One region of the Micromonospora sp. AMSO12t genome, then DNA from elsewhere that is predicted to be linked to it. Evidence: riboswitches for the same ligand, from Rfam matches in the RefSeq annotation. Region 1 holds a riboswitch; each other region holds the start of a gene.
What was found. Region 1 has a riboswitch for cyclic di-AMP ahead of F6X68_RS31270 (hypothetical protein). Riboswitches for the same ligand answer to the same signal wherever they lie in the genome.
Positions count from the first base shown of each region.

Region 1 (3,747 bases):
GGAGGGCGCCGACCTGCCGGTCCGCTTCGGCGGGGTGTCGGAACCGCCCGGCGGGGTTGAGCGTGTACTCGTTGCGTCGGCCCACCCGGGTGCGGTTCAGGTAGCCGCCGGCCTCCAGGTCGGCGACGATCGCCTGCGCGGCCCGCTCGGTGACGCCCACCTCGTCGGCGACGTCGCGGAGCCGGGCGGTGGGGTTGCGGGCGATGGCGAGCAGCACGTGCCCGTGGTTGGTGAGGAAGGTCCAGTTGCGGGTGCTCCCGTTCTCCCCTGTCGTCGCCATGCCCGCCATCGTATGGCCCCTGCTTCGTGTTTTCCTGCGCGCCCTCGCGGCCGAGGGACGCGCGGAGGCCCGGCCGCCGTCGCATCGGGCCGCCGGACATATGAAATGCATATCACGCATCCCTTGACGTATCTTGCAGTGCGTGTGACGGTGGTGGCAGCCCGCGTCCAGCGTCGGCCCGGGTGACCAGGCCGTTCACGTGAGGTAGCGAGGTGTGGGATGAGTCGTCCCGGATCGCCAGGAACCCAACCGGGCCCGGAGCGGACGCTCCCGGCGCCGGCCACGGGCGGGACCCCGGCCGACGTCGGCACCGCGTTCGCCGTCCCCGCGAGTCCCGAGCAGGCGCTCGCCGAGCTGCACGCCGGTAACCGGCGGTTCGTGACCGGCGCCCCGCGCCACCCCAACCAGGACGCCGGGCACCGCGCCGCGGTCGCCGACGGGCAGCACCCCTTCGCGGTGATCGTCGGTTGCTCCGACTCCCGGCTCGCCGCCGAGATCATCTTCGACCGCGGCCTCGGTGACCTCTTCGTGGTCCGCACCGCCGGGCACACCATCGGTCCCGAGGTGCTGGGCAGCGTGGAGTACGCCGTCACGGTCCTGGGCACGCCGCTGGTGGTGGTGCTCGGGCACGACTCCTGCGGGGCCGTCCAGGCGGCGCGTACGGCGGCCGCCACCGGCACCCCGCCGGTCGGGCACCTGTGCGCCGTGGTGGACGCCGTGGTGCCCAGCCTGCGCCGGGCCGCCGCCGAGGGCGTGGACGACATCGACGGGATCGTCGACATCCACATCGCGCACACCGTCGAGGCGATGCTGGGCCGCTCCGCCGTCCTCGCCGCGGAGGTGGCTGCCGGCCGTTGCGGGGTGGTCGGCATGTCGTACCGGCTGACCGCCGGCGAGGTGCGGACGGTGGCCGAGGTGCCCGCCGCTGCGGCCGACGCGCCGGAGGCGGCGGCCAGCGCCGCGCTCGCCTGAACAACCACCCACCCACCGCCCGCCTGTCACCGCCCTGGCGGGCGGGTCCGTACGACGAAACAGGGCCGCCCCGCGTTCGGCGGGGCGGCCCTGTCCGCGCTCTCGGCTGTGCCGCGCGCGTGCGTGCCTACCAGAGGGACACGTGGACGTGGTCGGTGTGGTTCGACGGACCGCTGTAGGAGCTCCAGCCCGTCGCCGGGAACCAGATCTGTCTGTTCCAGATCACGTAGTAGACGCCGAGCCGGTCGGCGTTGCGGACCAGGAACGCGGTCAGGTTGTTGCCGTACATGTAGGTGTCGTCGTTGTGCCAGGGGGAGAAGCCGCTCTTCTGCAGCGACCAGTCGCAGGCCCGGCCCTTCGGGTGCTCGTAGGGCCCGCCGGGGCGGTAACAGCCGACGAACCGGTTGAAGCCGGCCCGCTTGACCTCCTTGTACATGTGCAGGGTGCGCGCGGTGATGCGGCCGGAGGTGGTGGGGTCGGCCTCGGTGGGTGACAGCGGCGTCCAGTCGCCGTCGGCCGCCCGCCCCGGCGCGATCTTCGCCACCGGCGAGGTGGCGACCACCTTGCCGCTGGTCAGCCCTCTGCCGCCGACCAGCGCGAGCGCCTTCTCCGCCTCCCGCTTGCCGCGCGCCATCTCGTTCGTCAGCTTCTGCTGTTCGCGGACCTCGGTGTCGAGCGCCAGCTTGGCCTGCTCGGCGCGGTCCTTGACCGCGTTCACCTCGGCGAGCTTCTTGGAGTTGACCAGGTTGAGCTCGTCGAGGGCGGCGGCGCGCTTGACGAACGAGTCGGGGCTGGCGGTGTCCAGCAGCATGGACACCGCGCCGATCCGCCCGGTGCGGTAGGACTGGGCGGCGATCTGGCTGACCTGGGGAGCCAGCGCGTTCAGTTCGGCCTGCGCCCGGGAGACCTCCAGGGCCAGTTCGAGCTGGCGCTTCTTCGACTTCGCCAGCTTCGCCTTGGCCTGCACGTAGGACCGGTTCCGGGCCTCGATGAGGTCGTCGAGCAGCTTGGGCTCGTCGTCCCCGTGCCCGGAGGGCTTGGGCGGGGTGGGCGCGGCCGCCGCCGGGAGAGGCCCGGCGAAGACCGCCAGAGCGGCGAGTACGGCCACCACGGGCGTCAGCCAGCGGCGTAGGGGTGCCGTCACAGTTTTCCCTTCCGTCGACCGCCGACCGGGTTAGCTGACGGGTTCGGGGCGGAAGTGGCCCCTACCGCTGTCGCGGATTCACCCCACGTACCTGGGTCCCCGGTTCGCCTCGCGGCGATTGGGCGGCGGCACCGCAGGCGCCGCTGCGCGCCTTCGGCGGTGACCGGCAGCGAGGTTACCCGAGAACGCTCCCGGGGATCTACGTCCCTAAGCCGACTAAATGCGTTATTTCGTAATGGCGGACGGTGACCAGTGACGCATTTATCAGGACGAACGTCCTGTTCGGTCACGCTGAGGAGCGTCACCATGCGGTGTCCGTACTTCTGTGCCCATCGGGCCATCCGGCGGGAGCGGCGGACGGCGTGTCCCCACGCGGCCCGCTGAGGGCCTCCAGCGCCTCGGACCGGTCGGTGGCCGGCCGGGGCGTCGGCGCGGGCGCGGTGGCGGCGCGGTCGGTCGCGTCCCCGCCGCGTCGGCCGGCCGTGGTCACCAGGGCCGCCAGCGCGGTGGTCAGCGGCACGGCGGCGATCAGGCCCAGGGTGGCGACCGCGCTGCGGACGATCTCCTGGGCGAGGAACTCGCTGGTGAGAAGTTGGGTCACCGCCCGCGAGTCGGCGGTCAGCAGGAGCAGCACCGGCAGCGAGGCGCCGGCGTACGCCAGCACGATGGTGTTCACCGTCGAGGCGATGTGCGCCCGGCCGACCCGGGTCGCCGCCCGGTAGAGCTGCGTCCGGGACAGCCCGGGGTTGGCGTGCGCCAGCTCGGTGACCGTGGCGGCCTGGGTCACCGTGACGTCGTCCAGCACGCCGAGGGAGCCGATGATGATCCCGGCCAGCAGCAGCCCGTGCAGGTCGACGTCGGCCTGGTACATCGACAGCGTGGTGGCGTCCTCGGAGCCGAACCCGGTCAGGTGGGTCGCGGCGGTGGCGATCGTGCCGAGGACACCGGTCAGCACCAGGCTGCCCAGCGTGCCGAGCACGGCGACCGAGGTCTGCGCCGTCACGCCGTGGGTCAGGTAGAGCACCACGAACATGATCAGAGCGGCGCCGACGACCGCGACCAGCAGGGGCGGGTTCCCGGCGCTGATGCCCGGCAGCACGAAGGTCAGCAGGATGGCGAAGCTCGCCGCCAGGCCGCCCAGCGCGGCCAGCCCACGCCACCGCCCGAAGGCGACGATGGCGGCCGCGAAGAGCGCCACCAGCCAGACCAGCGGCTTGCCGCGCTGGTGCTCGGCGATGTTGTAGGTGCTGGCCGTGGGGTCGGCGGGGTCGGTGAGCTCGACCAGGATGATCTCGTCGTCCACGGCGACGGTCGGCGCGCCGGGGCCCACGGGCACCGGCGTCTCCACCTG
Region 1 is NZ_WAAS01000405.1:84-3,830, reverse strand. It holds gene F6X68_RS31280 (MarR family winged helix-turn-helix transcriptional regulator) at 1-289, opposite strand, end outside; gene F6X68_RS31275 (carbonic anhydrase) at 500-1,252, shown strand; gene F6X68_RS31270 (hypothetical protein) at 1,380-2,396, opposite strand; cyclic di-AMP (ydaO/yuaA leader) riboswitch at 2,400-2,531, opposite strand; partial or broken gene F6X68_RS31265 (YibE/F family protein) at 2,698-3,747, opposite strand, start outside.

Region 2 (13,220 bases), on a different contig from region 1:
CGGCCGTGCTGCCGGCCGGCGTCGCCGGTGGCCTGCTGGGAGCGGCCCTCGGCTGGCTGGTCTTCGGCTGGGCCAGCCGGCGCACCGAGGCGGGAAATCCCGCCCGGGGAGCGGTCAGCGTCCTGTTCGCGATCACCCTGTTCCTCTGGTGGACGCCCGTACTGCTGACCGTCCCGAGCCTGCTCCAGCATCACCGCGCCGAGCCGCACCCGACGTGGCACCCGCTGTGGGAGTGGCTGGGTCAGCCAGCGGGCTCGCTGCTGTTCGTGGTGGGCGCGGCGAGCGCGCTGCTGGGGCTGGCGCTGGCCGCCGTACCCCGGCGCAGCCCGCAGCCGACGGCCGCCGTCGGCTGACCGCCGGGACATCGGGCGGCGGGGCGACGTCGGACGTGGTGGCGTCGGACGGCGGCCGTGTCCGACATCGGACCTGATGGCGTCATATCCGACGTCGGACGTGGTGGCGTCGGACGGCGGCCGTGTCCGACGAAACGCTCTCCGGCGCCAGTCCTACCGGCTCCGATCCGTCGTCAGTCCCACCAGAACGACCAGGAGTGCAGGCCGAGGAGCTGCTCGGCGTAGGCGGTCAGGGATCCGGCGCCCTGCCAGACGTTGTCCGGGCAGAAGGCGAAGTGCTCGGCCGCAACCGCCAGGGCGTGCCCGGTCGACGTCGGTGGCGCGGCGACGCTGAGGTTCAGGGTGGCGAACCCGACGCCGACAACCCGTACGCCGAACCGGTCCTCCCAACTCCGCAGCACCGCCGAGATCTCCCCGGCGTCGCCGGTGTGGTTCGCCGGGCCGTACCAGCCCACCACGGCGAGCGTGTCCGCGCTGCGGGCGGCCGGCACGAGCCCGAGACGCGTCCGCCCGTCCACGAGGAACTCCGCGCACTCGTCGGCGAGCACGTCGGGCGCCTCCGCCAGGTCGCCGGGCGGGGCGAGGCCGGGCCAGTCCTGGCCGAACGGGGCCGTGACGTCCGACGTGCCGTCCTCGCCGGTCGTCGCACAGTCGGCCCACCACCGGGCCAGCACCTTCGCCACGTCGTGCTGCTCCGGCGACGACATGTCGGCCGGAGACACCTCGCCGTCGGCCCACGGGCGGCCCTCGTCGCTCGACAACCCGCTCAGCAGCAGCGGCCACAGCCCGGACTCCGGATGCCGCGACCGCATCCGCGCCCACAGTCCCGGATCGGCCGGGGCGTCGCTCAGCCAGTACGGCGGCGGTCCACCGTCCTCCGGCTCGACGGTGCGGCCGGGCGGCAGCGTCGCGGGCGGTAGCGAACTCAGCAACCGGGAGAGGTCCGAAATCACGGCGAGAGCGTAGGCGGCCCGTACGACCAATCCTGGCCCGCCCGCGACGCCCCGGGCCTACGGGGCCTCGGACCGCTCGTCGTGCCGCGGCGCCGCGCCTGGACGCCGTCGATGCTCGGTGTGAACGCGGCGATCTCGCCGCCGTCCGGCCCGGGCGGTGGATTTCGGTGGCTGAGTCCTGCCCGCAGGGGCTAGAACGGTGGTCGTGACCGCCGACATGGACGCCGACGAGGTCCACGCCGTCCTGGCCGCTCTCACCGCCGCCGGGTGCCGGGCCTGGATCGGCGGCGGCTGGGGCGTCGACGCGCTCGTCGGACACCAGACCCGCGCGCACCGCGATCTGGACCTGGCCATCGCCGCGGAGCAGGAGGCCGCGGCGTTGAACGCCCTCGGCCGGCTCGGCTACGTCGTCGAGACCGACTGGCGGCCGGTCCGCGTCGAGGTCGTCGCCGACGGGCGGGGGCGGGTCGACCTGCATCCGCTGGCGTTCGACGAGGCCGGCGACGGCCACCAGGCCGGCCTCGACGGCGGCACCTTCCGCTGGCCGAAGGGCTGCTTCACCACCGGCACCATCGCCGGTCGCCGGGTCGACTGCATCTCGGTCACCCAGCAGCTGCTGTTCCACAGCGGCTACGAACCGCGCGACGTGGACCGCGCCGACCTTGCCTGGCTGCACCGCCTCGCCACGCGCCCGGCGCCCGGCGACGAGCGAAGGCCCTGAGCCGGCGGCCGCTCCGGACCTGGGCTTCGCCGGAACCGTCCATCGGCGGCTCTACCTGCCCGGGCCCCGTCGTCGGGCTGGCCGGTACGACTTCAGCCCGGACGCCGCCCCACGCCCGGGGAACATCCACGCTGCGCAGCGGTCCGGCGGGCCGGCGGTCAGGCGGTCAGGCCGGTGTCAGGATCAGCCAGCCGAAGCCGACGACGTCGCGGTAGCCGGTGAGGTACTCGACGCGCCGCTCGTCGGCGAACGCGCGCGCCTCCGGCGTGCCGAGGCGCTCGATGCCCGCACGCCAGTCGGACTCGAAGTCGTCCCACTCGGCGAGGGTGGACACGGCGACGTGCAACGGTCGGAACCCGGCGTCCACGGCGAGCTGGGCCAGGCCAGCCAGGTCGGGCATGTCGCCGAAGATCTCACGGACCTGCGCGCCGGGGCTGGCCTGGTAGAAGCCGTCAGCGAACAGCAGCCTGCCGCCGGGCAGCGTGAGCCGGTGCAGCGCGGCGAGGGCTCGCGCGGCGTCGCCCCAGATCTGGCCGGCCCCGACATTGACGACGAGGTGGGCGGGCCGGTCCCAGGTGGCCGCGTCCGCGCCGTGGAAGGTGACCCGCTCGGCGGCTCCCCGTTCCGTCGCGCGCAGCCGGGCCCGTTCACAGTCGATGGCGTGGCGTTCCACGCCGTCGCCGGCGATGCCGTGGGCCTCGCACAGCCGCAGGAGCAGCTCGCCGTTGCCGCAGCCCAGGTCCAGGGCCCGCCAGCCCGGCCCGGTGGGGGTCAGTCGCCGGACCAGGTCCGCCACCCGCTCCTCGCCGAGCGGCGAGTTGAAGGTCAGGTTGGCCGCGGCGGCGGCCAGGTAGGTACTGCGATCCTGGCTGTTCACCGGCACACCGTACGACAGCGGGCCCGTGCCCGAGGGCATCGAGAACGTTGGTCGAGGGCTCCCGTCCTGGTCAAGGCCTCAGCGTGGAACGATCATGTCCGTGGAGAGTCTGGGAGTCCTCGGCGCGGTGCTCTGCGGCGCGCTGAGTTGCCTCCTCGTCTGCCTGATGCTCTGTGCCGTCGCTGCGGCTTGGGCAGCTTGGCCCACACGCCGGAAGTAGCCACTGCCGGCTCGGTCGCCGCAGACGTTCAAGCGGCTCTGATACCGCAGCGGCCGACCTGGGGCTGGGACTCCTGTTTCTCGGCGGCGCGCTGCTCCGGTTCAGTCGCACCCGGCGGGTTTCCCCTCTTCGCCCGGCGGTGAGCGGTGACCGCGCCGTCCGCGTGAAGGAGCCGCACCACCGGCCGTGGAGCGCGAAACGCCTGTGTCCGGTGGCCGCTTGGTTGCGTTTCGTGCCCACCTGACCGGCCAACCCTCTGGTTACTGGCCCGTGGATGGCCCGTCGGAATCAGCCTGGCGCTCGGCTTGCCAGTTGGCGTGTCCCTTCAGCAGGTAACCGGTCCAGTAGATCGCGAACAGGATCAGGAAGCACGTGAAGAACACCCCCGAGACGATGCTCGCAATGACGAGTGCTTCCCTTCCGTCAGATAGTCCGTGTACGGCAAATCCGGCGAGACCCAGGAAGAAGAAGATGACCATGTAGATGGGCAGCGCCGGGCTGTCAGCCGGGTGAGGAACGCGAGGCAACCATGGGGCGTGAGAGTCTTTGTCGATCACGCTGTGAGTATCGAGGACCCCGGCGGTAGGAGCTAGCGGGTCTCCTCGCCGAGCCGTCGTGGACCGTCCGATGTCGACCGGAGGTCGCCGGCCGGCTGAGAATGCGCGGGGCTGATGGCACGCGGCGAGATCATTGGCCTTGGAACGCCGAAGGCCGGTGTGGGTGACTCGGGGGACCGAGGGCAGCCGGCGTAGCCGGTGCGGCAGCGGATCACCAGAAGCTCGACGGCGGCCAACCACCCTGGCGGTCGTCACAGCCTGGTCCCGGTCGCCGGTCTCTAGCCGGTGCGGGCGCGGTAGCACGCGCTATTGCCCTCCGCCGACCGATATGCGATAGACGTCCGCAGACCGATTTGCGATACCTCAGTGCGCTGATCGCGGCATGTGATTACGCTTCGACATTTGCCCCGCTGCACAATACGGCGACTGTTTCCACGCGCTGTGCTGGGTGTCGCGTCGGGCGTCTAGCGGAGGGGCGATATGGATTTCACGCTGCCGGACGGCCGGGTCCTGGGCTGGGCGGAGTACGGCGATCCGGACGGGCCGCCGGTGGTGTTCCTGCACGGCACGCCGGGCTCGCGGATCAGCCGCCCGGACGACACGGCGTTGGCGGGTGTCCGCCTGATCACCGTGGACCGGCCCGGGTACGGTCGGTCCACACCTGTCCGACAGCCGACGCTCCTCGGGGTCGCTGACGACGTCGGTGCACTGATGAGCTCTCTGCGGATCGAGCGCTTCGGGCTGATCGGGTTCTCTGGCGGCGCGCCGTACGCCGTGGCCTGTGGGGCCAGGTTCCCGCATCGACTGACCGGGGTGGTCGCCGCAGGCTTCACCGGCCCCTACCGAGAGCTGCGCACGGTGGGTGGCTGGCAGCGGTTTCAGGCGTGGGCCTTGCGGACCGTTCCGGGGTTCGGGCCCCGCTACGTGACCCGCGCCGCCGCATGGTATGCCGAGGATCCGCTCAAACAGCATCGGCAACTGCTTGCCGCGGGCCAGGACCCCTGGATGCAGCCCTACGAGGAGTCCAACCGCGAAGGTGCCCGCCAAGGCGCGGCCGGGCTGGCCAGCGACTGGCTCGCCACCGACATCCGCCCATGGGGGTTCCGCCTGCGCGACGTCCCCTGCCGCGTCCTCATCTGGGCTGGCCGACACGACCCCGGCCGAGCCGTCCCCGACGCACCGCTGATCGCCGCACGGATACCCAACGCCATGGTTCGGATCAGCGAGGACGCAGCCCACACGCCCTCGCCGGCCCACTGGCAAGCGATGCTGACGTGGGCAACGAGCGGCTGAGAATCGGCGGTCCCAAATGGCCGCGGAACCGGACGGATTGAAGCACATCCGCTACTCGGCATGACAGGGCATTGGTCGGGCGGCTGACCTGCCGCCCCTCGATCGCCGGACCTTGCCGCACATCACCTGACGGAGCTGTGTAGCAAACCGGCTGATCGCAGGCAGATGTGCACATCCGATCTGCCAGGGCGACGATGCCGCCCGCTGGCCGGCGAACGCGACGAGCCATACCCGCGCGATCGCCATGGCAGCGTCCGGTTCCCTATTGCGGCCCCACCGGTGGGGACTGTCGTTGCCCGCCGTGTCGAAATGTCTGGGCACGCCTGAGGGGTGCCGGGAACAATGTGGACATTCCGGCCGATGCGCGGCCCTGCCACGCTCAGGCCCTTGCTGGGCCCCGCGCCCTGATACCGCGCCTTAGCGTGGCAGGGTGGCAGCACCCCGCAGGGCACCGCCGTCGGAGATGAGCCGTCGGTTGACGTTCCTGTTCGCGTTGGCGGCGGGCGTGGCCATCGGCAACCTGTACTGGGCGCAGCCGCTACTCGGCTTCATTGCAGGCGACCTGCGCGCCACGACCGCGACAGCCGGCTGGCTCGTCACCATGACGCAGGTCGGGTACGCCGTCGGCGTGCTGCTGCTCGTACCGCTCGGTGACGTCCTGGACCGCCGCCGGTTCGTCCCGGTGATGCTGTTGACCTCGGCCGCCGCACTGCTGCTGTGCGCGCTGGCGCCGTCGATCGGTCTACTTCTCCTCGCACCCTTCAGCGGGGTGATGATCCGGCCCCGGTTGGTGTAGCCGGGGCCTGGCGGGTAACGACGACGAGGGGACGGCCCACTGGGCGTGCTCGGCATGACGACGATTTCCGGGCAGGTCCTCACACCGCTCGCCGGGGACCTGGCCGGCGACACCCACCGCGGTCGGATCGTCGGCGTCGTCGGGTCCGGGACCCTCACCGGGATCCTGGCCTCCCGCACGATCAGCGGGTTGGTCGCCGGCACCGCCGGGTGGCGTACGGTCTTCGCCCTCGCCGCGATCGTCGCCGTCCTGCTCGCGGTCGTGCTCTACCGCGCGATTCCACCGCTGGCACCGCGGACGCGCATGCCGTACCCGCAGCTCATCGCCTCGGTAGGCGCGGTGGTCATGCGGGAGCGGGCAGCCCGATGGACGCTGGTCCTGGCCGCCACAGGGTTCGCCACGTTCTCGCTGTTCTGGACGGCGCTGACGTTCCTGCTCAGCGGCCCACCGTTCCGGTACCCGGTAGCGGTGATCGGATTGTTCGGGTTGGCCGGCCTCGCTGGTGTCCTTTCCGGCCTGCACGGCGGTCGTCTGCACGACCGCGGCTGGTCGCTTGCGGCCACCGGCACGGCCTGGGTACTGGCCCTCGGCGCATTCGTCGTCGCGGCGTTCGCCGGCCGCTCCGTCGTACTCATCATCATCGCGATCATCATGCTCGATGTCGCCCTACAGACGCAGGCTCTCCTCAACCGGGCGCGGCTGTTCGCCCTGTCCCACGAGGCCCGCAGCCGGATCAACACGGCGCTGGCCACCGGCAACTTCATCGGCGCTGCTATCGGCTCCGCCGCCGCGATCACGCTCTGGTCTGCGGGCGGCTGGACAGCGATCACGATCGCGGGAGCGGTGCTCTGCTGCTTCGCGCTCACCGTGTGGGTGCTGGGACGTCGGGGCCCACTCGTGATCGCTTCGCCGTGACAGGAAGGCGGGCCGGACGCAGCCCGATGACCCGGACGACGGCATGGCCGCAGAGTGGTCCGGCGCCGGTAGTGGCCCGTGGATGGCCCGTGGCATGATCACGGGCTCGGGGAACGTCGAAGGCCCCGGTCGGGATCTGCGTCCTGACCAGGGCCTTTCGCGTGGAGCGGGTGACGGGAATCGAACCCGCACTGTCAGCTTGGGAAGCTGATGTTCTGCCATTGAACTACACCCGCAGGCGGCACCACTGTACCTGAGTCGTCACGACGCTGCACCCAGGTACCCCTCCGACACCACCAGGCGCCACGATCTTGGCAGCTAACGGCCCCCGGAGGGGCCTCAACTTACCAAGATCGCTCTGCGCCACCGCCCGCCGCCACCACGCCAGCCACGCCACCACCCCGCCGCGTCACCGTCAGCCACGAACCGCCCGGCCGCGTGGCACGACGTGCCCGAGTCGCGCGTCGTGGTCCGGATCCGGACCGCGGGTCGTGTCCCGCGTCAAGCAACGTCGATGCGCGCCCAGCCGCTGCCAGGAAAATTTCCACCGCGGCAACATATGGCCATTCTCAAATTCATCGATGGGTTGTAACGTCTGCCCAACGTTCCAGTCACGGCGTGACATACCCCCTGTCGCGTCGCCAGAAAGAGGTGGGCCCATGGGACTCCGTCCCAACCTGCTGACCCGGCGTACGGCCGGCGTCGCGTCGACGACCCTCGCGCTGCTGCTCAGCACCGCCGCCGTGGGGGTCGTACCGGCCGCTTCGGCCTTCTCCGCCGCCCCGACCGAGGTCTGCGTCGAGCCGGCCGACGTCCACTCGGACGCCCGCGTCAAGCCGGGCAGCGGCGCCAAGCACGAGCCGAACGAGCTGACCCTCGCGGAGACCCGCGAGCGCGAGGCCGACATGGCCGCCGCGCTGCGCGAGCGGGCCCGGTTCCGTACCGGCGCCGGGGCCTCCACGATGGCCGCCGCCGTCACCATCCCGGTGGTGGTGCACGTGATCCAGGAGAACAGCACCCGGGCCGGCGGCAACATCCCCGACTCGATGGTCAACTCGCAGATCAACGTGCTGAACCAGTCGTTCAGCGGGGCCACCGGCGGCGCGTCCACCGCGTTCAGCTTCCAGCTCCAGAAGATCAACCGGGTGACGAACCCGTCCTGGTACCCGATCGTGCAGGGCTCCTCGGCGGAGCGGTCGATGAAGACCTCGCTGCGTACGGGCGGCAAGAACACCCTCAACATCTACCTGGGTGAGCTGAGCAACGGCCTGCTCGGCTGGGCGACCTTCCCGACCCGCAACCTCAACAGCATGGACGGCGTCGTCGTGCTGAGCGAGTCGCTGCCGGGCGGCACCGCCACCAACTACAACCAGGGCGACACGGGCACCCACGAGGTCGGCCACTGGCTGAACCTCTACCACACCTTCCAGGGTGGCTGCTCCGGCTCGGGCGACAGCGTCAGCGACACCGCTGCCGAGGCGTCGCCGGCCTCCGGCTGCCCGACCGGGCGGAACACCTGCACCGCCCCCGGCGTCGACCCGATCACCAACTTCATGGACTACAGCTACGACTCCTGCATGTACCAGTTCACCGCCGGGCAGGCCAGCCGCATGCTGACCGCCTGGAACGCGTACCGCGCGGCGTAGTTACGCCGTACGACTCCACCGGTGCCGGCCTCGCTCGACGGGGCCGGCACCGGCGTCTGTGCGGCCGGGCACGCGGGGGTCGGGCGGTGGTCACGGTGCGGCGCCCCGGAGGGGGACGGCCCGGGGCGCCGCACCGCGTCTCAGGCGGCGGGGCGGGCGGCGTGGTCGCCGACGCGCCCCGACCGGGTCTCGGGCACCAGCGCGGTGCCGGCGTCAGCCGCGCGGGGGTCGAGCCACACCTGGACGGCGGGTCGGCCGTGCCACTCGCTGGCGCCGCCCGCGACGCCGGACTCGCGGCGGGCCAGCATCGCCACGTCGACGGTGAACTCGAAGACCCGCCAGTCGACCTGCGGCGCGGCCCGGTGGCTGCGGGCCAGCCGGGCGACCCGCGCCGGGTCGGTCACCGGCCGGGCGTGGCCGGCGACGTAGGCTTCGTCGTCGCTCTCCTCGGGCGGGAACGAATGCAGCGCGTAGCGGCCGTCGCGCTCCAGGTCGCGCCGCTTGGGCGAGTCGACGACGAAGCAGAAGAGCCCCTCGTCGGTGATCACCGGGGACACCGGGTGCACCCGGGGACCGCCGTCGGCGCGGACGGTGGCCAGGTAGCCGAAGCCCGGCCCGTACTGCTGCATGAGGAGGCGGATCCCGTCGGCGAGGCGGGGCTCGTCGGCGGCGAATTCGGACCAGGAAGCCATGCCGGCATTCTATCGAACAATTGTACGAAGATGCACTCCGACACGCAGGTCACGCGTGTCGGTCGCTAAGGTGTGCGGATGCTGCTCTCCGACCGCGACCTGGCCTCCGAGATCGAGGCGGGAACGCTCGCGCTGGAGCCGTTCGAGCCCGCGCTGGTGCAACCGTCCAGCATCGACGTACGCCTGGACAAGCTCTTCCGGGTCTTCAACAACCACCTCTACACCCACATCGACCCCGCGCAGCAGCAGGACGACCTCACGTCGATGGTCGAGGTGCCCGAGGGCGAGCCGTACGTGCTGCATCCGGGCGAGTTCGTGCTCGCCTCGACGCTGGAGGTGATCACGCTCGGCGACCAGCTCGCCGGCCGCCTGGAGGGGAAGAGCTCACTGGGCCGGCTGGGCCTGCTCACCCACTCCACGGCGGGCTTCATCGACCCGGGCTTCTCCGGTCACGTGACCCTCGAACTGTCCAACGTCGCGAACCTGCCGATCACCCTCTGGCCGGGCATGAAGATCGGTCAGCTCTGCATCTTCCGGCTCTCGTCGCCGGCGCAGCACCCGTACGGCTCGGCCGTCTACGGCTCGCGCTACCAGGGGCAGCGTGGCCCGACCCCGAGCCGCTCCTGGCAGCACTGGCGCACCTGGCCCACCCGCTGACCCGACCTGCGAGCGCGCGGAGGGCCCCCGCCGGGCAGGGACCCTCCGCGCGCCTCAGCCGGGTCGGCCGTAGCTGTGGATCGGGCCGTCGTCGACCTTCTTCATCTTGATCGGCACCCCGGCGCGGGAGGCGTGCACCACCCAGCCCCCGCCGACGTACATGCCGACGTGGTGCAGGTCGCTGTAGTAGAAGACGAGGTCGCCCGGGCGCAGCTCGCCCCGGCTCACGGACGCCGTGGCCCGGCGCTGCTGCGCGGCGTTGTGCGGCAGCGACACCCCCGCCTTCGCCCAGGCGGCGAGCATCAGGCCGGAGCAGTCGTACGAGTTCGGCCCCTCGGCGCCCCAGACGTAGGGCTTGCCGATCTGTGCGCAGGCGAACTTCACGGCGGTGCCCGCCGGGCCGCCGGGATAGCCGGCCGGGCAGGGGGCGGGACGCAGCGGCCCGCCGCCGCCGTTGCCGTAGACCCGCAGCCGTAGCTTCTGCAACCGGTCGATCTCGGCGTTGATCTGCTTCTTCTTCGCCGCGAGCTGGGCCTCGGTGCGGCTGAGCTGGACGACCATCTCGTCCAGCGGCGCCTTCTTGGCGGCCAGCCGGTCGCGCAGCTCGGCGACCTGCCGCACGTCCTGCTGCTGGTGCTGGGCGAACTGGTCGAGCAGTTCGAGCTGCCCGATCATCTCGCTCGGTGAGCGGCTGCCCAGCAGGGCGTTGACGGCGGAGACGTTCTCGCCCTTGTAGGCGCGGGCTGCCAGCGCGCCGACCTTCTCCATCGCCTGGTCGACCTGCTTCTCCAGCGGCCCGATCTGCGCGGCGAGCGCGTCGGCCTGCTTCCGCCTGGCGGCCAGGTCCTGGCGGGTGGCGTTGTGCCGTTCGATGATCGGTTCGAGCTTGTTCCAGTCCTCGTCGATCTGCCGCTCGATCTCGGCGACCGTCGGTTCGGCGTGGGCCGCCGTGGCGCCGCCGGTCAGGACGACGGCGAACGCGGCCAGGGCGGCGAGGGCGGTGGTGCAGCGGTACCAGCGTGGGCGCGGCGCAGCCGTCACCGGGTCGGCGAGGGCCGACCGGGCCGACGGTGGCCGCGGGGCATGGTGTGCCACCGGGCTTCGTACTCCTTCTTCCGTACCGCCTACCGGGTTAGCTGACGGGTTCGGGCGGGAAGGGGCGCCCTACCGCAGGACTGCGGATTCACCCCGGGGAACCTGGGTCCCCGGCTCGCTCGGGAGCGACTCGGCGGTGTCGGACCGTCACCGCCCTGGTTGGACGGAATGTCACCGGCCGACGAATGACCAGAGTAGAGACGACCGTTATCGATCCGCAACCCTACGGGCAGTGACACTCCGTACCCACCCGGATCGGGCGGATCCGCAACCCGGGCGACGAAGATTTTCTTCCTTCTGAAGTGTCTGACGGAAAGGTATTGACCAGAGGCGGCGGACGGGGCGAAGGTGACCCCACCTTTGCCCGTCCGAACTGGGGGTCTGATGCACCTGTCAGCGACATCGAGGAGCAGACGCGTCCTGCTGGCCGCCGCCGTGGCCGCCGCCATGGCGGCGACGCCGCTCACCGCCGCCGGATCCGCCGCCGCGGCAGCGCCGGTGAACGACCGGCAGCAGCAGTACGCCGCCGCGGCCGCCGAGTACGGCGTACCGGAAAGCGTCCTGCTCGGGGTCTCCTACCTGCAGTCCCGCTGGGACACCAACGCCGGCACGCCGAGCACCAGCGGCGGCTACGGACCGATGCACCTCACCGACGCCGAGCACGTCACCGCCCTCGCCGGCGGCACGCACCACGACGAGGGCACCGAGGACCCGCGCGGCGACGACTCCCGCCCGTCCCTGGCCGAGGCGGGCGAGCCGCCGGCCGCCACGCCGCCCGCCGAGGCCGCGCTGCGGACCGTCGACGCCGCCGCCGAGTTGACCGGCGCCAGCGAGGAGTCGCTGCGGACGGACGTCACGGCGAACATCCGGGGCGGCGCGGCGCTGCTGGCCGCGTACCAGAAGGAGATCGGCGCCCCGGTCGGCGCCGGCACCGACCCGGCGGCCTGGTACGGCGCGGTGGCCCGGTACTCCGGCGCGGACAGCGCCGACGCCGCGGCGGCCTTCGCCAACGAGGTGTACGCCACCATCGCCACGGGCGACAGCCGGGTGACCGACGACGGGCAGCGGGTCACGCTGGCCGGCCGGGCGGTCCAGCCGGACCGCTCCTGGCTGGACCGGCTGCGCCTGCGCAAGCTCGCCCGGCCGGACGGGCTGGAGTGCCCGAGCGACATCTCCTGCGAGTGGATCCCGGCGCCGTACGAGAACTACGGCCCCACCCTGGGCGACTACGGCAACCACGACCTGGGCAACCGTCCCACCCAGCAGAAGATCGAGTACATCGTCATCCACGACACCGAGGGCTACTTCGGCCCCAGCGTCAACCTGGTCAAGGACCCGAAGTGGGTGGGTTGGCACTACACCCTGCGCTCGGTGGACGGGCACATCGCCCAGCACATCAAGACCAAGAACGTCGGCTGGCACGCCGGCAACTGGTACGTGAACGCCAAGTCCATCGGCCTCGAACACGAGGGCTTCGCCGGGCACGGCACCTGGTACACCGAGGCGATGTACCGCACCTCCGCCAAGCTGGTCCGCCACCTGGCGCGGGCGTACAACATCCCGCTGGACCGCAACCACATCATCGGGCACGACAACGTCCCCGGCACCGTCGCCGCGAACGTGCGCGGCATGCACTGGGACCCGGGACCGTACTGGGACTGGTCGCACTACTTCGACCTGCTGAAGGCGCCGTTCAAGTCGACCGGCACGCACCGGACCGGGCTGGTCACCATCGACCCGGACTTCGCCACCAACCAGCCGCCGTTCACCGGCTGCAACCGGCAGCCTCCGGGCGTGCCGAACCCGCCCCCGGCGACGGCCCCCTGCCCGCTGCGCGGCTCCTCCGCGCTGTTCCTGCACAACGCCCCGAGCCACGACGCGCCGCTGGTCAACGACATCGCGCTGCGGCCCGACGGCACCCCGAACACCACGTACGTCTCCGACCACGGCGCCCGCGTCTCGGCCGGCCAGACGTACGCGCTTGCCGAGGTGCAGGGCGACTGGACCGCGATCTGGTACCTCGGCCAGAAGGGGTGGTTCCACAACCCGGCCGCCAAGCCGACGGCGAAGTGGACCGTCGGGTTCGTGGTGACCCCGAAGGCCGGTAAGGCCACCATCCCGGTGTACGGCCGGGCCTACCCGGAGCAGGCCGCGTACCCGGAGGGCGTGCCGTACCAGGCGATCTCGCCGCTGCAGTACACGCTCTCGGCCGGCCAGCGGTACGCCGTCGGCAACCTGCTCCCCGGCGAGTACTACCGGGCCACCACGTTCGACGGCTCCGCTCCCCACGACCAGACGGTCGTCCGGGGCGACAACAGGTACGTGCAGGTCCAGTTCGGTCACCGGATCATGTACGTCAACCTGGACGATGTGAACCTGGTGCCGTCCCCGCTGGGCGCGCCCCGCTGATCCCACCGCACGACGAGGGCCCCCGGTCGATCCGAC
Region 2 is NZ_WAAS01000059.1:8,475-21,694, reverse strand. It holds gene F6X68_RS12080 (hypothetical protein) at 1-353, shown strand, start outside; gene F6X68_RS12075 (DUF4253 domain-containing protein) at 527-1,306, opposite strand; gene F6X68_RS12070 (nucleotidyltransferase domain-containing protein) at 1,512-2,027, shown strand; gene F6X68_RS12065 (cyclopropane-fatty-acyl-phospholipid synthase family protein) at 2,194-2,904, opposite strand; gene F6X68_RS12060 (hypothetical protein) at 3,385-3,681, opposite strand; gene F6X68_RS12055 (alpha/beta fold hydrolase) at 4,162-4,974, shown strand; partial or broken gene F6X68_RS12050 (MFS transporter) at 5,438-6,685, shown strand; tRNA gene F6X68_RS12045 (tRNA-Gly) at 6,848-6,921, opposite strand; gene F6X68_RS12040 (zinc metalloprotease) at 7,345-8,331, shown strand; gene F6X68_RS12035 (pyridoxamine 5'-phosphate oxidase family protein) at 8,472-9,023, opposite strand; gene dcd (dCTP deaminase) at 9,102-9,680, shown strand; gene F6X68_RS12025 (NlpC/P60 family protein) at 9,735-10,775, opposite strand; cyclic di-AMP (ydaO/yuaA leader) riboswitch at 10,788-10,921, opposite strand; gene F6X68_RS12020 (N-acetylmuramoyl-L-alanine amidase) at 11,160-13,184, shown strand.
Region 2: another riboswitch for cyclic di-AMP. It lies ahead of F6X68_RS12025 (NlpC/P60 family protein); the one in region 1 lies ahead of F6X68_RS31270 (hypothetical protein).

Region 3 (13,220 bases), on a different contig from region 1:
CGGCGTCCCGGTCGCCCTGCACCCGCACCGTGTACTGGTGGTAGACGTGCCGGGCGGCGTCGGCGACCGGCGGGGTGACCATGCCGGTGATCTTCGAGTCGAGGAACTTGGCGTTCGCCCGGCGCTGCTCGGTCCACTCGCCGAGCTGGCCCAGCTGGACCCGGCCGATGGCCGCGGCGACGTCGGTCATCCGCATGTTCGCGCCGACGATCTCGTTGGCGTACCGCTGCTCCATGCCCTGGTTGCGCAGCAGCCGCAGGGTGCGGGCCAGCTCGGCGTCGCCGGTGCTGACCATGCCGCCCTCCAGGGCGTGCATGTTCTTGGTGGGGTAGAAGCTGAAGCAGCCGGCGGTGCCGAACGCGCCGACCGGGGTGCCGTGCAGCGCGGCGCCGTGCGCCTGGGCGGCGTCCTCGACGACGGCCAGGCCGTGCCGCTCCGCGATCGCCATGATCCGGTCCATGGCGGCGGGGTGGCCGTAGAGGTGGACCGGCATGATCGCCACGGTGCGCGGGGTGACCGCGGCGGCGACCGCCTCCGGGTCGAGGCAGAAGCTGCCCGCCTCGATGTCCACGAAGACCGGCTCGGCGCCGACCAGCCGGACGGCGTTCGCGCTGGCCGCGAAGGAGAACGACGGCACGATGACCTCGTCACCCGGGCCGAAGCCCAGGGCCATGAGGGTGAGCTGCAGGGCGGAGGTGCCCGAGTTCACCGCGACGCAGTGCCGCCCGGCGACCAGCTCGCCGAACTCCTCCTCGAAGGCCGCGACCTCGGGACCCTGCACCACCCGGCCGCTGCGGAGCACCCGGACAGCCGCTTCGATCTCGGCGTCGCCGATGATCGGCCGCGCTGGGGGAATGAACTCTGGGTGCGGCCCAGCCATGGGGCATCCTCCTGTGTCAGATGTGCTCGGGTGGGGGTTCGGGGTGCGATACTAGCCCGTTGCGAATCAGGCCGAGACCGACGAGGTCAACGTTCACGCACCGGCCCGATGGGGTTCAGAAGTGGTCAGGGACCGGGTGTCCCACACCGCTGGCTCGTCGAGGGACGGACCGGTACATGCTACCCGCAGGGCCGCGACGATCGCGGCGGCCATGCGCGTGATCTCCGGCGTGTCAAGAGGTGTCCGCGAAATCGCCAGCCGCCAGTAGACCGGCCCGACGATCAGATCCGCCGCGCCGCGTCGGTCGGCGCCCGCCGGCAGCTCACCCCGCTCGACCGCCCGGCCGATGACGAGCTCGCCGACCCGGTCCTGGTAGCCGGTCAGCGCCTGCTGGAGGGTCTCGGCGATCTGCGGGTTGCGCGCCGCCTCGGCGAGCAGGTCCGGAATGATCTGCGAGGCCAGCGGGTGACGTAGCGCACCGGCGGCCACGAGCAGCAGCAGCTCCACGTCCCCGTGCAGGCTGCCGGCGTCCACCATCGGCAGCTTGCGCCCGGCGACCGCGGAGACCATGTCCAGCACCAGCTCGAGCTTGGAGCGCCACCGGCGGTAGATCGCCGTCTTGCTGACCCCGGCCCGCCGGGCCACCGCCTCTATCGACAACCGTCCGTAGCCGACCTCCGCCAGCTCCTGCGTGACCGCGCGGCGGATGGCCGTGGTGATGTCGTCACGGAGCACCGCCGCACCGGCCGGCACCCGCCTCTTATCGGTCTTCACGTGCAACAATGTAGCGCAGCGACGGTACGGTTGCGTCCCGACGTGTTTTCCACTACGGTTCGCCCGGCGACGAGGCGGCGCTCCGCACTGGCCACGCTCTCCCGTCGTCGCGCGCAACCCGTTGGCACGAAAGAGATCGGAGCGCCTAACCATGGCCAACACCACGGTGGCAGACCCGGATTCCGGGCTCACCGGGGCCCAGCTCGCCCAGCGCTACGGTCTCCGGTTCGCCGGCGAACGGCCGTCCCTGGGCGAATACGCGGGGCAGCTCTGGCGCTACCGGCACTTCATCGCCGCGTACGCCAACGCCAAGCTGGTGGCGTCGTTCAGCAACGCCCGGCTGGGGCAGCTCTGGCAGGTGCTCACCCCGCTGACCAACGCGGCGGTCTACTACCTGATCTTCGGTGTGGTGCTGGAGCAGAACAGGACCCCGAACTTCATCGCCTACCTCTGCACCGGCCTGTTCATCTTCAACTTCACCCAGACCGCGGTGCAGAACGGCACGCAGTCGATCACCAGCAACCTGGGCCTGATCCGGGCCCTGCACTTCCCCCGGGCCTGCCTGCCGCTGGCCGTGACGATCACCCAGTTCCAGCAGCTGCTCGGCTCGATGGTGGTGCTCGTCCTCATCGTGCTGGTGACCGGTGAGCCGATCACCCTGGCCTGGCTGATGCTGCCGCCGGCGATCCTGCTCCAGACGATCTTCAACGCCGGGCTGACCATGGCGATGGCCCGGATGGGCTCGAAGCTGGCGGACCTCAAGCAGGTCATGCCCTTCGTCATGCGCGCCTGGATGTACGGCTCCGGGGTGCTCTACAGCGTGGCGCTCTTCGAGGAGCAGCTGCCCTCCTGGGCCTCCAGGCTGGTCGAGCTCAACCCCGCGCTCGTCTACATCGAGCTGGCCCGGGTCTCGCTGCTGGAGAACACGCCGACGCTCAGCTCCTCCCTGCCCCAGCTCTGGGTGACGGCGCTGGGCTGGGCGATCGTGATGGGCGTCGGAGGTTTCATCTACTTCTGGCGAGGCGAACAGGAGTACGGCCGTGGTTGATCACTTCGAGTCGTCCAACGACGTGACGGTGACGCTGCCCAAGGTGCAGGAGCGCATCCCCACCGTGGTGGTGGACGACGCCCACGTCATCTACCGGATCCACAAGGGCGCCGGTGGGGGCGGCGGCCCGGTCGGCGCGCTCAAGCGGATCATGAGCCGCACCTCGGCGCCGAACATCCAGGAGGTGCACGCGGTCAAGGGGGTCAGCTTCACCGCGTACCGGGGCGAGGCGGTCGGGCTGATCGGCAGCAACGGCTCCGGCAAGTCGACCATGCTGCGCGCCATCGCCGGCCTGCTGCCGGTCAACCGCGGCGCGGTCTACACGCAGGGGCAGCCGTCGTTGCTCGGGGTCAACGCGGCCCTGCTCAACGACCTCTCCGGCGAGCGCAACGTCGTGCTGGGTTGCCTGGCCATGGGCATGTCGCCCGAGGAGGTGCAGCGGCAGACCCCGGAGATCATCGACTTCTCCGGCATCAACCAGCGGGGCGACTTCGCCTCGCTGCCGATGCGCACCTACTCCTCCGGCATGGGGGCCCGGCTGCGCTTCTCCATCGCCGCGGCCAAGAAGCACGACGTGCTGCTCATCGACGAGGCCCTCGCCACCGGCGACAAGATCTTCCGCAAGCGCAGCGAGCGGCGGGTGCGGGAGCTGCGGGAGGGCGCCGGCACGGTGTTCCTCGTCAGCCACCAGCTCTCCTCGATCCGGGACACCTGCGAACGGACGATCTGGCTGGAATCGGGCGTCCTGCGCATGGACGGCCCGACCGACGAGGTCGTCCGGGAGTACGAGGCGTTCAGCGGCAAGTAGCGCCCCGGCGCACGTACGGCATCCGCCCGGTGCCGGCCGACCGCGTCGCCCCGTGGGGGCGGCGCGGTCCGCGCGTTAAGGTTCATCCGGTCGCCGCGCGGGCGGAACCTTCTGTTCACGCACCCTGAGAGTGAGGCTTCGGCAATGACGCAGGACCACACCACCGGCCCGGACGCCGCACCGGAGGACCCGGCGCCATGGCGGCCCTCGCGGACGGTGGCGGTGGTGCTGGCCGGCGGCACCGGGACCCGGCTGGGCCTCGGCATCCCGAAGCAGCTGCTGAAGATCGCCGGTAAGCCGATCATCGAGCACACCCTGGCGGTCTTCGAGGCGGCGCCCGAGATCGACGAGATCGTCGTGCTGATGGCCACCGGCCACGTCGCCGACGCGCAGCAGATCGTCGACAAGGCCGGCTTCCGCAAGGTCACCAAGGTGATCGAGGGCGGCGACACCCGCAACGCCACCACCCGCATCGCGCTCGACGCCGTCGGCGAGGGCGACTGCAACATCCTCTTCCACGACGCGGTGCGGCCCCTGGTCAGCGGCCGGATCGTGCGGGAGTGCGTGAACGCGCTCTGGACGTACTCGGCGGTCGACGTGGCCATCCCGTCGGCCGACACGATCGTCCAGGTCGACGAGGACGACTGCATCACCGACATCCCCGTGCGCTCCTCGCTGCGCCGGGGCCAGACCCCGCAGGCGTTCCGCTCGGGCACCATCCGCGCGGCCTACCGGCTCGCCGAGGACGACCCGCACTTCGCCGCCACCGACGACTGCGGGGTGGTGCTGCGCTACCTGCCCGGCACGCCGATCAAGGTCATCGACGGCTCCGACGAGAACATCAAAGTCACCCACCCGGTCGACGTGCACCTGGCGGACAAGCTGTTCCAGCTCGCCGCCGCGCAGGCACCCCGGGTGACCGACGAGCGCAGCTACACCGAGGAGCTGACCGGCCGGACCATCGTCATCTTCGGCGGCAGCTACGGCATCGGCCACGACCTCGCCGTGCTGGCCCGCCGCTACGGCGCGCAGGTCTTCCCGTTCAGCCGCTCCAGCACCGGCACCCACGTCGAGCGCGCCGAGGACGTCGAGGCGGCGCTGAAGACCGCCTTCGAGGCCACCGGCCGGATCGACCACGTGGTGGTCACCGCCGGCATCCTGGAGAAGGGTCCCCTGTCCGAGATGGACCAGGAGACCATGGACCGGGTGCTCCAGGTCAACTTCGTGGGGCCGGTCATCGTGGCCCGTCAGTCGCTGCCCTACCTCCAGCAGACCAAGGGCCAGCTGCTGCTCTACACCTCCAGCTCCTACACCCGGGGCCGCGCCGACTACGCGCTCTACTCCTCCACCAAGGCGGCCCTGGTCAACCTCACCCAGGCGCTCTCCGACGAGTGGGCGGAGTTCGGCGTACGGGTCAACTGCGTCAACCCCGAGCGGACCGCGACGCCGATGCGCACCAAGGCGTTCGGCGAGGAGCCGGAGCACACCCTGCTCGCCGCCGAGACCGTGGCCCAGGCGTCGCTGGACGTGCTGATCTCGGACCTGACCGGCCAGGTCATCGACGTGCGTCGCGCGCCCGGCGAGGTGCCGGCCCAGCCGGGGCCGGCGCGGGCCGAGCGGGACGCCAGCCCGGCCGACGCCGGCTGACGCGGATTTCGGGCCACGGCGGGAAACGGAGCCGACATGCGTGGTGACCTGGTTCGGAAGCTGCTCGCCCGCGCGCTGGCCACCGGCCTGGCGGTGCTGGCGTTCCTCGTCGTCGCGCTGACCGGCGCGACCGGCTGGGGGCTGGGGCTGGCGGTGGCCGCCCTCGCGGCGGCCACCTGGGAGCGGCGGGTGCGCCCGGGCGCCGACAACGCCGCCGAGACCACGCTGGTCGCGGCGGCGATCCTGGTCGGCTACGCCCGCCGCCTCGACGCCGGGTTCGACCCCGCGCTGGCCGTGACCGCGCTGGCCCTGCTGGGGCTGGTGCTGCTGGTCAACCCGCTCCGCGACGCCGGCGGCCTGGAGGTGCGCGCCGCGAACCTGCCGGTGCGCTCGTGGACGCCGCTGGTCGCCGCCCGCCTCGGCGACGCGCTGGCGGTGCTGCTCGCCCTGCTGGCGCTGGCGGCCGTCGCGGGCCTGCCCGCCGGTGTCGCGCTGACGGCCGTCGCCCTGGTCGCCGCCGGTGCCGCGGCGGTCGGGCTGGACCTCGCCCGGCGCAAGTTCCGGCCGGGGGCCGGCGGCTCGGCGGTGTCCCGCGCGCTGCGCCGGCACCAGCCCGAGTTCCTGCTCCACTTCTCCGCGCCGCCCGGCTCGGAGTACCAGGTCACCATGTGGCTGCCGTACCTGGAGCGGATCGGCCGGCCGTTCCTGGTGATGGTGCGCGAGCCGGAGTTCCTGCCCCTGGTCGCCGCGGCCACCAGCGCGCCCGTGGTCTACTGCCCCACCACCAGGGCCATGGACGAGGCGCTGGTGCCGAGTCTGCGGGTGGCGTTCTACGTCAACCACGGCGCGAAGAACAGCCACTGCATCCGCTACACCCAGCTGACCCACGTCCAGCTGCACCACGGCGACAGCGACAAGGCCCCCAGCGCCAACCCGGTCTCGGCGATCTTCGACCGGATCTTCGTCGCCGGCCAGGCCGCCATCGACCGGTACGCCCGCGCCGGGGTGGACATCCCGGCGGAGAAGTTCGTCGTCGTCGGCCGCCCGCAGGTCGAGTCGATCGAGGTACGCCCGGAGCCGGCGCACGGGCGGGCCAACCCGACCGTGCTCTACACGCCGACCTGGACGGGGCACAACGCGGACGCGAACTACTGCTCCCTGCCGGTGGCCGAGACGCTGCTGCGCCGGCTGCTCGACCGGGGCGCGACGGTGATCCTGCGGGCCCACCCGTACACCTCGCAGAACCCGGCCTCCGCCCGGCAGCTGGGCCGGCTCACCGAACTGCTGGCCGCGGACCGGGCCCGCAGCGGCCGGCAGCACGTCTTCGGGGCCGCCGCCAGCCGGGAGCTGACCCTGACCGAGTGCGTGAACCGCTCGGACGCGCTGGTCTCCGACGTGTCCGGGGTGATCTCCGACTACCTCTACTCCGGCAAGCCGTACGCGGTGACCGACATGGTGGACTCCGGCGACCGGTTCCCCGAGCAGTTCCCGCTCGCCGGGTCGGGCTACGTGCTGCGGCGCGACATGGCGAACGTGGACGAGGTGCTGACCGCGCTGCTGGACACCGATCCGCTGGCCTCGGCGCGGTGGGTCACCCGGAGCCGCTACCTGGGCGACTTCCCCGCCGAGTCGTACGCCGAGGCGTTCCTGGAGGCCGCACGGCGCCAGCTCGACGAGGGCTGGAAGACGCCCGCCCCGCGCACGGGCGGCGCGACCGGCCTGCCGCTCGACCCGGACGAGGCGACCCTCTCCCCCGCCACCTGACGCACCGGCCGGGAGGCACACCGGTCGCGACGGCGGATCTCCGGGTCGGGCCGTTCGCGGGGCACCGTCAGCGGTACGGCTCGACGAGGTCCAGGACCGCTTCGGGGGCCTCGACGTGGGCGTTGTGCCCGAGGCCGGGCAGGGTGGCGACCGGCACCCCCAGCTCCGTGAGCTGGGCGTCGGTGACCATGGGGTCGTGCTCGCCGCGGGCCAGCAGCACGGGCACGTCGGTCGCCGCCAGCAGGGCGGGCAGGTCCGGCGCGCCCACGCCGAACGCGGCCGGGTCCATCGCCAGCCGCCAGCGGCCGTCGACCTGCCGCAGCCCCGCCTCCACCACGGGGTGCTCCGGGGCGAAGAGCCCGGTCAGGCCGGCCACCCGCAGGTAGCGGCGGGCCGCCTCGTCCCGGCTGGCGAACCAGGTCACCGGCCGGGCCGCCAGCTCACCCGCCTTGGCCAGCTCCGCCGGCGACCAGACGGCCTTGATGCCGAGCCCGACGACGGCGTCGACGGGCAGCCCGGCGCCCCGGGCGGCCAGCGCCAGCCCGACCACCCCGCCGAGGGAGTGCCCCAGCACGACGAGCCGGTCCCCCGCCGCGAGCCCCGCGCCGATCCGCGCGGCCAGCCCCGGGAAGGAGTACTCCGGCAACGGCGGCGACCAGCCGTGGCCGGCGAGGTCGGGCGCCAGCCACCGCCCCGCCCACCGACGCTCCAGCAGCGGCGCCCAGGGCAGCCACACGTCGCCGGTCGCGCCCATGCCGTGCAGCAGCAGAAGCACCCTCCGGCCGTCCCGCTCACCCGACTCATCGACCATGGGCGCAGTGTGCCACCCGTCGGACGCCGCGGGCGAGGGCCGTGACCCGGACACGACATCGGGCGCCGACCCCCCGGGTGGGGAGCCGACGCCCGACGGCGTCGCTCAGGCGGAGTAGCCGCGGGTGGCGGCCCAGTTCGCCAGGGCGATGGTGCTGATCCAGTACGACGCGGTCGCCGGGTTCGCCGAGTCGGCGATCTTCACCAGCCGCCCCTCGTCCTGGTAGCCGACCACCGCGATGTAGTGGCCGCCGGGGAAGGAGTGCCAGCCGCCGTCGGTGTCCGTGGCGCTGCCGGCGACGTTGACCACGACGCCCCGCCCGTCGGTGATGGCCGCGACGACGTCGGCCTGGAGCCGGTCCATCTGGGCCGGGGTGGCGGCGCCACCGGGGATCATCCGGGTCCGGTACGGGTCGCCCTTCACCGTCGCGTTCAGCACCCGGGTGGTGTCCTGGGCCGAGTCGGTGCCCATCTGGTCGGTGCCCAACTGGGCACCGAGGGCGTCCTGGCTGCGCGCGATGCCGGCGGCGCTGAGGGCGTGCCGGACGGCCGCCGGACCACAGTTGTAGAAGGTGGTCTGGGCCTGGTAGTCGTAGTCCAGGCTCTTGGCGGCCGGAGGCTTCGGCGGCTCCGGCTTGCGGGTCAGGTCCGGGTCCGGGGCGGCGCTGGACGCGCTGGCCGACGGGGCGGCGCTGGACGCGGCCGGGGCGGCGCTGGACGGGGCGGGCGCGACCCGGGCCTGGCTGCGCGAGGCCGACGCGTCGTCCCGCAGTTCGGTCGCGGCCACCGGGGCCTGCGCGGCGGCGGGGGCCTCGTCGGTTCCGGCCAGCAGCGCGACCGTGCCCGACGCCAGCACGAGCGCCGCGGCGGACGCGGCGGCCAGCTGGTACGGACGCTCGGACGTGAGGCGACGCAGCTGTCGCTTGAGGTGGTGCTTCACGGTTTCCTCCACGGGCTCGGGGTGAGCGGCCGTCGGTCCGCGCCGAGGGCAGGGCGGACCGACCGCGCGGACGGGCGTCCGGGCGGGTGGTGGGCCACTCAGGGGATGCGCCCGGGACGCCGGGCGACGGACGGTGACCGGTGGGTCAGCTCATGACCTGCGGGCGGACGAGCGCGGTCACCGCGGCGCCGTGGAGACGGCGGCACAACCGAGGGGTGTACGGGTGTGGCATGACGATGGAACTCCTTCCGACACCGCCGACCGGGTTAGCTGACGGATTCGGGCGGGAAGAACGCCCTACCACGGGCCCACGGCCCACGGATTCACCCCAACGAGCACTGGGTCCCCGGTTCGTCGTTCACGATTAGGCGGGTCGGCGCGGCGTCGCCTCTGGCGATCGGGTACCGCACCGGACGCGCCGACATTACTGGCCGGTCCGCGCCCTGCCAACCCCGTCCCACCTGCCTAAACCTTGATCGGCAGACAATTTTTGCGGGCACTTCGCCACTGACGCGACTCAATGGGACGACCGTTTCTGCGCGCACCTCCGGGCGACAACGGGACAAGTGGCGGACATCGGCGCCGAAACCCCGGCAGGAATCGACCGGGCCGCGCCCGATGACCGGTTCGCCGACGTGGTGACCGGCGTCACCGAAACGGCCGGGATTTCGTCGGCGGACACTCCGGTCGCCGGGGCGCTCAGCGCGAGTCGGCGTACGTCGGCCGGTGGCCGTCCTGCGGGTCGGCGGCCCGGGGGCGCGGCACGGCGTTGCCCCGGTCTCCCGGCGCCGCCCCGGGGCCGCCGGGGTCCTGCCCGGCGCCGTCCCCGCCCCGCGGCGCCCGGGCCGACCTGCGCGGGGTGAGCAGCCGCATCATCGGCGTCTCGACGAGACGGTGCAACAGGCCGGCCAGGGCCAGGTTGACCAGCAGGAAGCCGAGCACCACCGCCAGCCCCGACCAGCCGGTGAAGCCGACACCCCAGTCGCCGGTGAGCCGCAGGACGGTGATCATCACGAGGACGTGCACCAGATAGAAGGCGAAGGAGACCTCGCCCAGCCAGATCATCGGCCGGGACCGCCACGGCGAGCGCCGCCCGCGCACGTCCGCGTCCGCCGCCGCGGCGATGACCAGGATGTACGCGACCGAGAGCAGCGCCGCCCACAGTTCGGCGCGGACCCACTGCGCGGCGACCACCCAGGTCGCCACGAAGAGCAGGCTGGCCAGCGGCAGGCCCGGCCCGCGCCACCGGCCACGCCGCATCAGCTCGGCGGCGGCGACGCCCATCCAGAACTCCAGCGACCGCACCGGCGGGAAGATCTGGGTGAACCACCAGCGGCTCTCCTCGGGCACCAGCGCCTGGGCCGGCCAGAGCGCCAGGATGAGCAGCGGCACCGCGACCACGACGGCCCACAGGGCCCACGGTCGGGCCCGGCGGATCAGCGGCAGCGCCAACGGCAGGCAGAGGTAGAAGAAGAACTCGCAGGACAGCGACCAGCTGACCGTGTTGATGCTGTAGAAGTGGCCCGGCCGCGGGTCCCACGCCTGGAGGAGGAACAGGTTCTCCACCGCGACGAACCGGTCCACGGGGTCGGCGAACCAGGCCGCGACCGCCAGGGCCGCCACCCACAGCACCACGTGGCTCGGCCAGATCTTGGCCACCCGGCGCCGCCAGAACGCCCGACGGGTGTCGGTGGGTCGGGCCGACCAGACCAGCACGAAGCCGCTGAGGATGAAGAAGAACTGCACGCCCGACAGCCCGAGTGCGAAGGCCCAGTCCACGACGGCCTTCTGGCCGGGCTCGGCGATGATGCCCATCGTCGCGACGTGGAACCCGAAGACGAGCAGGGCGGCGACCCAGCGCAGCCCGGTCAGCGACGGCAGGCGGCTGGCCGGGGACGCGGGCCGGGCGGCGGGCGCGACGGTCGCGACGGTCGCGGCGTCGTTCATGCCGGCATCCCGACGATCCGCAGGGTCACCAGCACGTACGTCTCCTCCTCGACCCCGTCCTCAGGCGCCCCGAGGGGCCCGTGGCGGTCCGCCGGTCGGCGCCGCCCCGCCGGGCACCCTACCCGCCGGGCCTGAGGCTCTGTTCCGTCCCGTCCGCGAGTGCCCGTTCTGTCCCGTGGGGGAGTCCCGTTCCTCCCGTCCCTCCGTGACCGTTGCGTCCCCATCCGTGACGGCGGTGGCGGGCATCCGGGTTCCGGCCGATCGGGTGGCTAGTATTCCCAGACCCGGAGGTGACGAGAGGCGGGCGAATGCACAAGCGAATCCTGATGCGGGCGAAGAAGGGCCCGTTCGACGTCTACTCGCCGGAGGAGACGCACGAGCGGAACTGGATCGGCGACAACAACGGCAACCTCGTCTTCAGCCACGCCGCCCACAAGCTCCTGCGCACCGCCACCGCCGAGATCACCTCGACCGAGTTCAGGATCGACCCGCGCGACGCCGACATGATCAACGAGCGGTACGACGTCTACGTCGTACCGCTCGCCAACGCCTTCCGCCGCAGCTACGCCCACCGCGTCGAGGCCATGACGAAGCTCATCGAGCAGCTGAAGATCCCGGTGGTGGTGCTCGGGGTGGGCGTACAGACCGACATCAACGGCGACCGGGAGTACCTCCGCCCGATCGACGACGTCGTGACCCGGTTCGTACGGGCGGTCCTCGACCGCTCGCACAGCATCGGCGTACGCGGCGAGATCACCCGTGACTACCTGCGCACCCTGGGCTTCTCGGCCGTCGACGTGATCGGCTGCCCGTCGATGTTCCTGCACGGCGACAGCCTGCGGGTGGAGAAGAGGAAGGCGTCCCTGTCGCCCGACGACAGGCTCGCGCTCACCGTCTCCCCGTACGTCACGTCGATGGCGGAGATCATCGCCCGGCACCACGAGCGGTACCCGAACCTGCGCTACCTGCCGCAGGACCTCAAGACGCTCGGCACGCTCCTCTACGGCGACGCCCCCGGGGACCGGGGCAGGACCAGCAAGATCCCGATCCACACCTCGCACCCGCTGTTCACCGAGGACAAGGTGCGGATGTTCGTCGACCCCTGGACCTGGATGGACTACCTCTCCGGGTTCGAGTTCGCGTTCGGCACCCGCATCCACGGCACCATCACCGCGCTGATCGCCGGCACGCCCGGCTACCTCTTCGCGCACGACTCGCGCACCCTGGAACTCGCCCGGTACTTCGAGATCCCGCACCGGGTCATGAAGGACGTGCCGGTCGACGTCGACGCCGCCCAGCTCTACGCGGAGGCGGACTACACGGCGCTCAACGCCGGCCACAGGTCACGCTACGAGACGATGCTGGCCTTCCTCGCCAAGCACGACCTGGGCCACGCCTTCGCCGACGGCGACAGCGCGGCCCGGTTCGACGCGCAGGTGCGCTCCACCGCCTTCCCGCCCGCCGTACGCCCCGCCGCCGCGACCGCCCCCGACGCGCTGCTGGAGCGGATCCAGTGGCTGCGCGACCGCAACGTCGAGCTGCGCAAGGAGACGGAGACGCTGCGCGGGCAGCGCCTGCAGACCCGGGTCAAGCAGGTGATCGGTGGCCGGGTGCGCCGCATACTGAGCCGCTGAGGCGGGGTTCGCACCGCCCGACCGGCCGCCCCTCACCGGCGACCGGCGGGCGGTCGACGCGTCCGTACACCTGTACCAACATGGCGGGTACGCTGGACGGATGACCGGGGCCGCCTACCAGCCGTCGATGTTCGACCTCACCGCCGCCGGACCGTCGCTCAGCCCGCTGGCCGACCGGCTGCGCCGGCACCCGCTCACCCACGGCGCGTGGGTCGACCATCTCCCCGGCTGGGTCACCGGCTCCGACCAGGTCTTCGACGTCCTGCTGCGAGACGTCCCCTGGCGGGCCGAGCGCCGCACGATGTACGACGCCGAGGTCGACGTGCCCCGGCTGCTCTGCTGGTACGCCGGGCACCGCCCGCTGCCGCACCCGCTGCTCACCGAGGCGCGCGCCGCCCTCACCCGGCACTACGCCCCCGAGCTCGGCGAGCCCTTCGTCACCGCCGGCATGTGCCTCTACCGCTCCGGCCGGGACAGCGTCGCCTGGCACGGCGACACCCAGGGCCGCTCCGCGCACACCGACACCATGGTCGCCATCGTCTCGTTCGGCTCGCCGCGCGCACTGCTGCTGCGGCCCCGTGGTGGCGGCGACAGCCTGCGCTTCCCACTCGGCCACGGCGACCTCGTGGTGATGGGCGGTTCCTGCCAGCGCACCTGGGAGCACGCCGTGCCCAAGACCACCCGCCCCGTCGGGCCCCGCGTCAGCGTCCAGTTCCGCCCCGCCGGCGTCGCCTGACCCGCCCGACGGGCGGCAACGGTTCGCGGGCCCGCACGGCCCCGCCCATGCCACCAGCCGAACCCCTGCCGGGCCACCGGCCGGGCCGAGCCGGGCCTCTGCTAGAAACGACTCCTGGGTTTCACCTGCGCCCCCGTCACCTCTCCAGACGCGAAGGGCGTTCCATGACCCAGTCCTCCACCGAGCCGCGCTCCCGTTGGTCCGCGTGGGCGGTCCACGGCGACGGCCGGTC
Region 3 is NZ_WAAS01000091.1:9,056-22,275, forward strand. It holds gene F6X68_RS15760 (DegT/DnrJ/EryC1/StrS aminotransferase family protein) at 1-880, opposite strand, end outside; gene F6X68_RS15765 (TetR/AcrR family transcriptional regulator) at 974-1,654, opposite strand; gene F6X68_RS15770 (ABC transporter permease) at 1,806-2,702, shown strand; gene F6X68_RS15775 (ABC transporter ATP-binding protein) at 2,695-3,510, shown strand; gene F6X68_RS15780 (bifunctional cytidylyltransferase/SDR family oxidoreductase) at 3,655-5,157, shown strand; gene F6X68_RS15785 (CDP-glycerol glycerophosphotransferase family protein) at 5,194-6,921, shown strand; gene F6X68_RS15790 (alpha/beta fold hydrolase) at 6,989-7,732, opposite strand; gene F6X68_RS15795 (C39 family peptidase) at 7,838-8,683, opposite strand; cyclic di-AMP (ydaO/yuaA leader) riboswitch at 8,912-9,052, opposite strand; gene F6X68_RS15800 (acyltransferase) at 9,371-10,618, opposite strand; gene F6X68_RS15805 (polysaccharide pyruvyl transferase family protein) at 10,927-12,252, shown strand; gene F6X68_RS15810 (alpha-ketoglutarate-dependent dioxygenase AlkB) at 12,353-12,988, shown strand; partial or broken gene F6X68_RS15815 (uracil-xanthine permease family protein) at 13,153-13,220, shown strand, end outside.
Region 3: another riboswitch for cyclic di-AMP. It lies ahead of F6X68_RS15795 (C39 family peptidase); the one in region 1 lies ahead of F6X68_RS31270 (hypothetical protein).